One region of the Paenibacillus sp. J22FR21 genome, then DNA from elsewhere that is predicted to be linked to it. Evidence: riboswitches for the same ligand, from Rfam matches in the RefSeq annotation. Region 1 holds a riboswitch; the other holds the start of a gene.

Region 1 (4,204 bases):
AGTTCAAGCAAGCCCATGGAGCCAAGTGCATCTTCAACCACATCGCCGCTGCCGGAAGTTTCCTCTCCCAGCCAGTTCTGATATGGAAAACGCCCCATTGTAACAACCTCGCGCACGGTAAAACCAACCGAAGGCAATCCGCCTTGCTGCAGCACGGCAACCCATTTGGCCAAATCCTTGCGTTTATACGCACTAACAGCCCGATCCCTTAACAGCACTTCGCCTGAAGTCGGCAGCTCCATGCCTGTCAGCAGCTGGAGCAGCGTAGATTTACCGACGCCGTTCGGACCGATAATGCCATACATACGACCTTCTTGCATTGAGAAACTAATCTCGCGCAGAATTTGCTTATCCCCAATTATTTTGGATAATCGCCTTGCTTCGATCATGTTTGCGACCCTCCCTGCAGTACCTTACGCCGATAGAGCAAATAGGCAAAGAACGGTGCACCGATAAGCGCCGTCACCACGCCAAGCGAGATTTCCTTTGGGCTTAGTGCAGTTCGAGCGAGCGTATCCGCCCATAAGAGATAAATAGCACCGCCTACCGCAGACAGCGGAATAATGAAACGATAGTCCGGGCCGACCAGCAACCGAAGGAGATGAGGCACTACCAGCCCTACGAAACCGACTACACCCGCAATAGATACCGCAACCGCGGTCAAAAATGTAGAAACGATCAGAACGATCAGCTTCGTGCGCTCGACGTTCACGCCTAAATGCGCGGCATGTCGTTCGCCCAGCACGAACAAATTGAGATGCTGTCCATAGCGGATCATGACCGGCAATCCCACGATAAGAAACGGCAAGATCAGCCGGACGTGCTCCCAGCTGCGAGCACTTAGACTGCCCATTAGCCAGAATAAGGCTTCGTTGATAACGCCTTGCGACATCGACACCATGAACGTCACGAAAGCGCCGAGAAAGGCTTGAACGATTACACCGGACAAGATTAACGTCTCGACATTAATCGCTCCTCTTGCTCGGGAGAGTGCAAACACAATAAAGAGGGTAACGATCCCTGTAGTAAAAGCGACGAGCGGAACCGTCCATAAGCCGATTACCTTCTGGTAGCCGAATACAATCATGAATGCCGCGCCTACCGAGCACCCCGTTGCGACACCCAGTGTGAACGGATCAGCAAGCGGATTACGCAACACACCTTGAAATCCGGAGCCGGCAATTGCCAAACAAGCGCCGATAAGCATTGCTAATACGACTCTTGATAATCTTAGCTGTGTCACGATTGCGATATCGCTGGCATCATAGAGACCGCTCGGGTCCTCCATCCACGGCAACTGATGAATCAATATTCCCCAAACGCGCAGTAGCGGCAATCCGGATGAGCCAATCGACAAACTGACGACGACAGATACAGCAAGAAGGAGCATCGCTGCTCCTCCATAAACAACAAGCTTTGTTCTCATCTTACTTGAACAGATCCGGATGCAGCTTCTTCGCTACCTCCAGCAGCCCATCGGCAAGTCGAGGTCCGACCCGGGTCAACGGATCCTGATCCACTTCAAACACCTGCTTATTCTTAACCGCATTAATTGTTGCCCAGCCAGGTCTTGTTTCTATCCCGGTTAGGATAGGATTGGTCTCACCTTCAGCGAGAGTCATGGACGCATAAATGATCTGATCCGGATTCGATTTCACGACCGACTCGGGGTCAATCTCGTACCAGCCCTGCTCGCTGGCGACGTTAACGCCTCCGGCGAGTGTAATGAGCTCATCCAAGAACTCTCCTTTTCCGACTGTCCAGCCCGGTGCGAACTCCAGATACACATTCCGTTTCGGCGCATCTTTAACGGTGTTAATAACCTGTTCTCTAACTTGCTCCATATGAGCCGTAACTGCTGCAGCTTGCTCATTCTTATCCAAAATTTCACCGATCTGCTTCACCTTCGCTATGACAGCATCGTACGTCTTCGGATCTGTAGCAAACACCGGGATTTGGAGCGAGCGAAGCTTATCGACAACGGCACTCCCCATGGTATAGGAGGCGAGCACAAGGTCAGGTTTCAGCGAAACGATTTTCTCAATATCGGCGTCCATATCGCCGATCTTCGTCACACTCTCCGCTTCCTTGGGATAGTTAGAGTAATTGTCTACCCCAACCAGAGAAGCCCCGGCATCTATGGCATAGACGACCTCAGTCTCACTGGGCAGCAATGAAACAATGCGCGCAGGCGCAGACTGGAATGTGAGCTCAGTTCCCGTCACATCCTTCAACGTCAGCGGGTATACGGAATGTTGTTGCTGTGCGGAGTTATTCGCAGCAGCTTGCTCGGTTGCATTGGCCGCATTGCCAGCGCTGCCCGCATTACCCGCATTCTCAGCAGCTTGATTGGCGTTATTCTTACCTGAGCCACAAGCAGCTGTAATCAGCAGCACTGCAGCCATAGTTACGAGTAATACAAGTTTAGTTAATGGCATTAATTTAGATTTCATTTGAATCATTCTCTCCCCATTCTATAATTGCGTACAACAAAAAAAAGCATTTCCGACTTCGAGCGTCAGAAATGCTTACGTTCCGTAGAACATCAGCGGGCAATAAACGGTTGCCCATCTCCAACACCTCCCTAAGTCCTCGTAGGTAGCGTTCATACTGAACAGGCAGGTATCCTGACTCGAAGCTTCTGTCATCAACGTCTTCCCAAACGATCCCATCGTTCAGTGACTTATCATTGATGCGTTGTCGATTGGAGATGGGCGAGCATGCCTTCCCTTCCAGAATCGACGCTTCTTACAGTGGCGGGTCCGTGCCGGTATTGCACCGGTCTTCCCATTTAAGCTAAGCTTGCGCGTTTCAACGGACTGAAACGAACGCATACGCTTAGCACCTGTTCGTAAACTATGAAATTGTGCTTGAGTAACTATACCATCACCTTTTTAGGATGTCTACAATTGGCTTTCACTTCCGAAGAAATCGGTTCATTTGGCCGTTTAAACGCAGCGCATTAAATACGACAGACACCGAACTGAGCGCCATAGCTGTTCCGGCCATCCACGGCTCTATGCCGCCTACTGCCGCAAACGGGATCACAATAGAATTATAGAGCAGCGCAAAACCAAGATTTTGCCGGATATTCCGGACTGTCATTCTGCTGATTTGAAAAGCCTCATAGATACCGGTCAGCCGCGAGCGAAGCAGCGTCATATGCCCGGCATCAAGCGCTGCCTCCGTACCGCCGCCCATCGCGATGCCGACATCTGCGGCAGCAAGTGCGGGAGCATCATTCCAGCCGTCACCGGCCATTGCAATGACTCTTCCTTCCCCTTGCAGCTGGCGAATGAGCTCTGCCTTGTGCTCCGGCAGCATGGACGCATGTACATCATCCTGTGCGATTCCCGTGATCCGGGCCACGTTCATTGCTGATGATGAATGATCGCCGGTTGCAAGTAAGACGCGAACGCCTTCGGCTGCCATCGCCGAGACTGCATCCGTCGAGGAGCGTTTTACTTGATCGGTGAAGGCAAACGCACCGGCGCATTCCCCGTCTATCGCGGCATAGATGACCGTCTCCCCGAGTTCTTCTTTCCGATTGACGAAGCTCAGCAGCACTCGATTCATCTTCCAGTCCCGCTCAGCGGCAAAACCGGCATTGCCAATTTCGACGCGCTTGCCTTCAACGACTGCTTCAATCCCCTTGCCCGGATATGCTTGATAAGCCGTTGATTCCGGGATCACTAGCCCAGACCGTTTACCGGCAGCCTTAATCGCTGCTGCGAATGGATGCTGAGAATTTGCCTCAGCAGACGCCGCTAGACGCAGCAGCGCGCTTGGCGAGCCGGACAATGCGGACACTTCCGTTAACGCAGGCTTGCCTTCTGTTAACGTACCTGTCTTATCCAACACAATCGTATCCAATTGAGCCAGACGCTCCAGCGCGCCTGCTTCCTTCATCACGATGCCGCGGCGGGCAAGCTTACCGGTAGCCAATACGAGCGATATCGGCGCTGCCAAACCAAGCGCGCACGGACATGCTGCCAGAAGCACAGCAAGCGCATGAAGCGAAGCCTTCCCCCAGTCGCCCGGATCCAGCCAAATCAGCCAAAGAAGCAAGGTAGCCAAAGAAAGCAGCATCATAATCGGTACAAAAATAGCCGATAACCGATCCACTCTTCGCCCGATCGAAGACTTCGTCGCCTGCGCTTGGCGCGTCAATGCCGCAATTCGGCTTAACATCGTATCCGGCCCT
Region 2 (4,204 bases), 330 kb from region 1:
CGAACGCATACTCTTCTTTCCCGCTAGCCAGTCCCTCGGCATCGTTCGCGAATCGCTGGATCACATGAGGAGATCCATTCTCGATATAGGCAGCCTGGTTGCCCTTCAATCCTGCAAAAGTCAGAGTAAGAAACGAATCAAATTCGATTCTGCCGGCTCCACCACCGATTGTAATCGCTTCGCTCACATTCTCAAGAATTGAACCACTCGAGATCAAGGATTGAACGCGACTTACCAGTACGGAATCCGACTTATTCTTGGAGGTTAACAGTTCTATAGAAGAACCATCACCGTTAACGAGTTGCGTGCCTTGCGCTATGCTGAACGTTAGATTCCCCTTCTTCGCCTCTATGGCGGGGAGAGCGGTGGCAAGCGGCAAGTGCAACATCAACAACGACGGATTCTGTTCCGGAATCGTGATGGCAATTTGCTTCCTCGAATCCGAATCGGCAATGCCGATTATATACGGGCGATCATCCGAAGGAATCGTAATCGTTGGCTGATCTTCATTTGGTAGCTGCAGCTCAATCGGCGGTATACCGCTTCTCACTTCCAGCGGCATGGACTTATGTACGACATCAGGCCCGCTCTTAGGGACGTATTTAGATACGGAAACGGTGTAACTTCCAGCAGTCAACCCGTCAAATCGCGCCGTACCTTGCACATTAGTCGTCTGCGTGGAAATCGTTTCACCCTCGTGGACGACATCGACTTTCACGCCTTCTGCTGGAGCTGAAACCAGTTTAAAGGTGCTCCAATCCATAGTCATCTTATTGACTACGATGTCGAATGCACGATCTTCATTCAGCGATGTACCTGATTCTGGCAACATCTTAATGGTGTCTATCATCTCAGTGTTATCAGTTTTGTAATAAAATACAAGTTTATCCGCTGGCTTCAATGGAATCTCATCCATAGCTCCATCCGATGAAGTCAACCATTTGTTGCCTCTTTGGATTGAAAAACTCCAGCTTCCATAATCATCATCATAATGATTGTATGCAATATCGTTAATGGCAACAAACACCATGCCCCACATTGAAGTGATTCCCAGCTGAATGCTGCCAGTGGTTGACACCGACTTTAAAGCTTCCAAAGGCGTTGCTGCATTTACCGTTCCTTCGAAGAAGGCTTGATTAGGTTCCGGTCCTTCGACTCGGATCTTTACAGGTGCAGCCGGAATTAGCTCGAGTCCGGGCAATGTGCCGCTAAAGTCATATAGCCGCTCACCATGACCTTCCAAGAATAGCTTGTAAGCATCAAGTGCTTGAAGTGCTTGCTCCGTAGCCATGCCATTCGACATTGGCCAATCCATCGTATGAGTGAATGTACCGTCTTCCATTCGGAATTGCATGAGCTTGTCGATCAGTGTAATTCCGTTCTTGGTATAATCCGGACCGGTTGGGTCGACACCGTAAGCAGTTAAACCGATAATCGCCTGCGATACACTTTCGCTGGAATCGACGGTACTCCCCCAAGACGTAATGATGTAACCGCCATTCGGCGATTGTTTTACGGAAAGCCATTGTGTTAAATCTGAAATCAAATCCATACTCTTAACCGTTGCATTGTCAGCGTAAGGCGTAAGAGCGATTAACGACATGGCCGTAAGATCCGGGTCGCTATCGTTGCCAACGCCGAGCGAGTATCCCCCGTCTTCGTTTTGGCGGGAGGCTATTTCGTCAATAAGAGTTTCTCTAGTCCATTTCGCGTCAGCCGGAACCTCATAGTGGCCTGAATCCATTGCAATCAATGCAAATATAGGGCCATTGATACCTTGGCTAATCATGTAGTCGCTTGTATAAAGCTTCTCGATCAAATTAAAGCCGGCGATATTCGTTGCATCTTGACCTGCAGCCGATAGAGCCATAATCGTACGTTCTAACTCGGTAACGCGATCGAATTCACCGCCGCTATACTTAACGCGGTTAACTAATGATTGTACATAGGTATCGGGTATCTTCTTACCCGCCTTTGTCAGTCCGATTGCCCCCCAATCGGAGCCAACTCCTGATGAGCTTTTCTGGAAGTAACTCGATGCAGCTTCGATTGTAGCTTCGAGATCGAAAGCCGCCTCAGCGCGAACGGTCTTCACCGGACCGAATCCGGCAGTGATCGACAATAACAACATAATGGATGAAACGATAATAGCTAATGATTGGAGTGCCTTTGAACGCATAGTCTTGCCTTCTCTCTAAGTATATTGTTGCATTCTATATCAACCATAACAAAAAATGCCCCTGATTCATGAAAGAATCAAGGGCTGCCCGCGTCGTCAACTACTAGGAAAGACAACAAAAAAAGCACCGCCTCCATCATCCGTAGAGTGTGTGAAATCCAATCAAGGCAGGTCTCCTGGCTATGCGTCAATGCCTCTCTATACCTTCCCAGCCTGACGGCCAGTGGCAATTCCCAGATCAGCTCTTCATTTACAGTGGCGGGACCGCGCCGGATTTTCACCGGTCTTCCCTATTAAGCAGCGCTTATGGACTAAGCGTGCGCCTTGACTAGTTCTATTCAATTGCTATTCATAATATAGAATGTTGCTGCTTTTGTCTATGATATTAGCGACTCGCCTTCTAAACCCATAGTAAAAAGCTATACCTTGACATAGTATTTTTGTGTTTTCCGATAGCAAGCTCTCCGCACTATAATAAGCTCAACACAAAGCGTAGGGAGAGATTGACATTGAAAACATCACTTATTGGCTATCCTAGAGTAGGATCATTACGAGAGCTGAAATTTGCTTCCGAGAAATATTTCAAAGGAGACATTACGATCGACGAGCTCCATCAGACCGGTGTGGACCTTCGAGCCAACCACTGGAGAAGACAGCAAGAGAATGGGATTGATTTTATACCTTCCAACGATTTCTCATTCTATGACGGCCTGCTTGATACGGCATGCTTGTTCAATATCATTCCGGAGCGCTATCAATCGCTGGGTCTTAGCCCGCTGGAAACGTATTTTGCTATGGCAAGGGGTTACCAAGGCGAGCAAGGCGACGTGAAAGCGCTGGCCATGAAAAAATGGTTCAACACGAACTACCACTATATGGTTCCTATCATTGACGATTCCACTGCGATTCAATTGGCCGGCACGAAGCTGTTCGATGAGTTCTTGGAGGCTAAACGGCTTCATATCCCAACGAAACCGGTATTAATCGGTGCTTTCACGCTGCTCAAGCTTGCCAAATATACCGGCGTCAAGCAAGCGGGCGACTTCATACAAGAAACAGCCGCGGCCTATGCGAACGTCCTACGGCAACTAAACGAACTTGGCGCCGAGTGGATTCAGATTGACGAGCCGGCACTGGTAACAGACCTAACCGGGGAGGATCTAGCCCTCTTCTCGAAGTTGTATGACCAAATTCTAGCTGCGAAAGGCAACGTCAAGGTTCTGATTCAAACCTACTTCGGTGATATTCGTGACTGTTATCAAGCCCTTCAAGCCCTCCCCTTCGATGGCATCGGAATTGACTTTGTTGAAGGCAAACAATCTCTGGAGCTCGTGCGCCAGAATGGATTCTCGGCTGATAAAGTCCTGTTCGCCGGTGTCGTAAACGGGAAGAATATTTGGAGGAACAACTATAAACACACACTTGCAACCGTGCAAGAGTTGAAAGGACTCGCGAAGCAGCTGGTGCTTAGCTCCTCTTGTTCGCTGCTGCACGTACCATACTCCTTGCAGAACGAAACAAAGCTGTCTGACCATCATAAACACTATTTCGCATTCGCTGAAGAGAAGCTTCGTGAATTTGCTGACCTTAAAGCGATTTTGGCGCATGCGAATCCATATGCAGCCGACCTTTACCTACAGAACGAAGAGCTCTTCAATGGCACTCGTTTCGCAGGTAACGAAGCTGTACAAACCAGAACGTCAGCGTTAACGGACGCTGACTTCACGAGACTGCCTGCTTTCGCCGAACGTGAAGCGATTCAGAATGACAAGTTCAAGCTGCCTCCGCTTCCTACGACTACCATCGGATCGTTCCCGCAGACAGCTGAAGTCAGAGCGAACCGCTTCTCTTTCAAGAAAGGCGCCATTACCGAAGAACAATACAAACAGTTCAATTTCGATAAGATTGCGGAATGTATTGCACTTCAAGAAGAGATTGGCTTGGACGTTCTGGTCCATGGCGAATATGAGCGTAACGATATGGTGGAATACTTCGGTGAGTGTTTAGACGGATTTATTTTCACAG

Evidence for each region. Region 1 has a riboswitch for cobalamin ahead of AC0YNS_RS03375 (ABC transporter substrate-binding protein). Riboswitches for the same ligand answer to the same signal wherever they lie in the genome.
Region 2: it holds a riboswitch for cobalamin, as region 1 does, so the genes downstream of both, AC0YNS_RS04955 (S-layer homology domain-containing protein) here and AC0YNS_RS03375 (ABC transporter substrate-binding protein) in region 1, are expected to answer to the same signal.

Annotation. Positions count from the first base shown of each region.
Region 1 is NZ_JBWDNJ010000001.1:664,600-668,803, reverse strand. Features, by position in the region: gene AC0YNS_RS03385 (ABC transporter ATP-binding protein) at 1-389, opposite strand, end outside; gene AC0YNS_RS03380 (FecCD family ABC transporter permease) at 386-1,426, opposite strand; gene AC0YNS_RS03375 (ABC transporter substrate-binding protein) at 1,428-2,453, opposite strand; cobalamin riboswitch at 2,612-2,851, opposite strand; gene AC0YNS_RS03370 (heavy metal translocating P-type ATPase) at 2,917-4,204, opposite strand, start outside.
Region 2 is NZ_JBWDNJ010000001.1:994,866-999,069, reverse strand. Features, by position in the region: gene AC0YNS_RS04955 (S-layer homology domain-containing protein) at 1-2,179, opposite strand, end outside; cobalamin riboswitch at 2,329-2,521, opposite strand; gene metE (5-methyltetrahydropteroyltriglutamate--homocysteine S-methyltransferase) at 2,689-4,204, shown strand, end outside.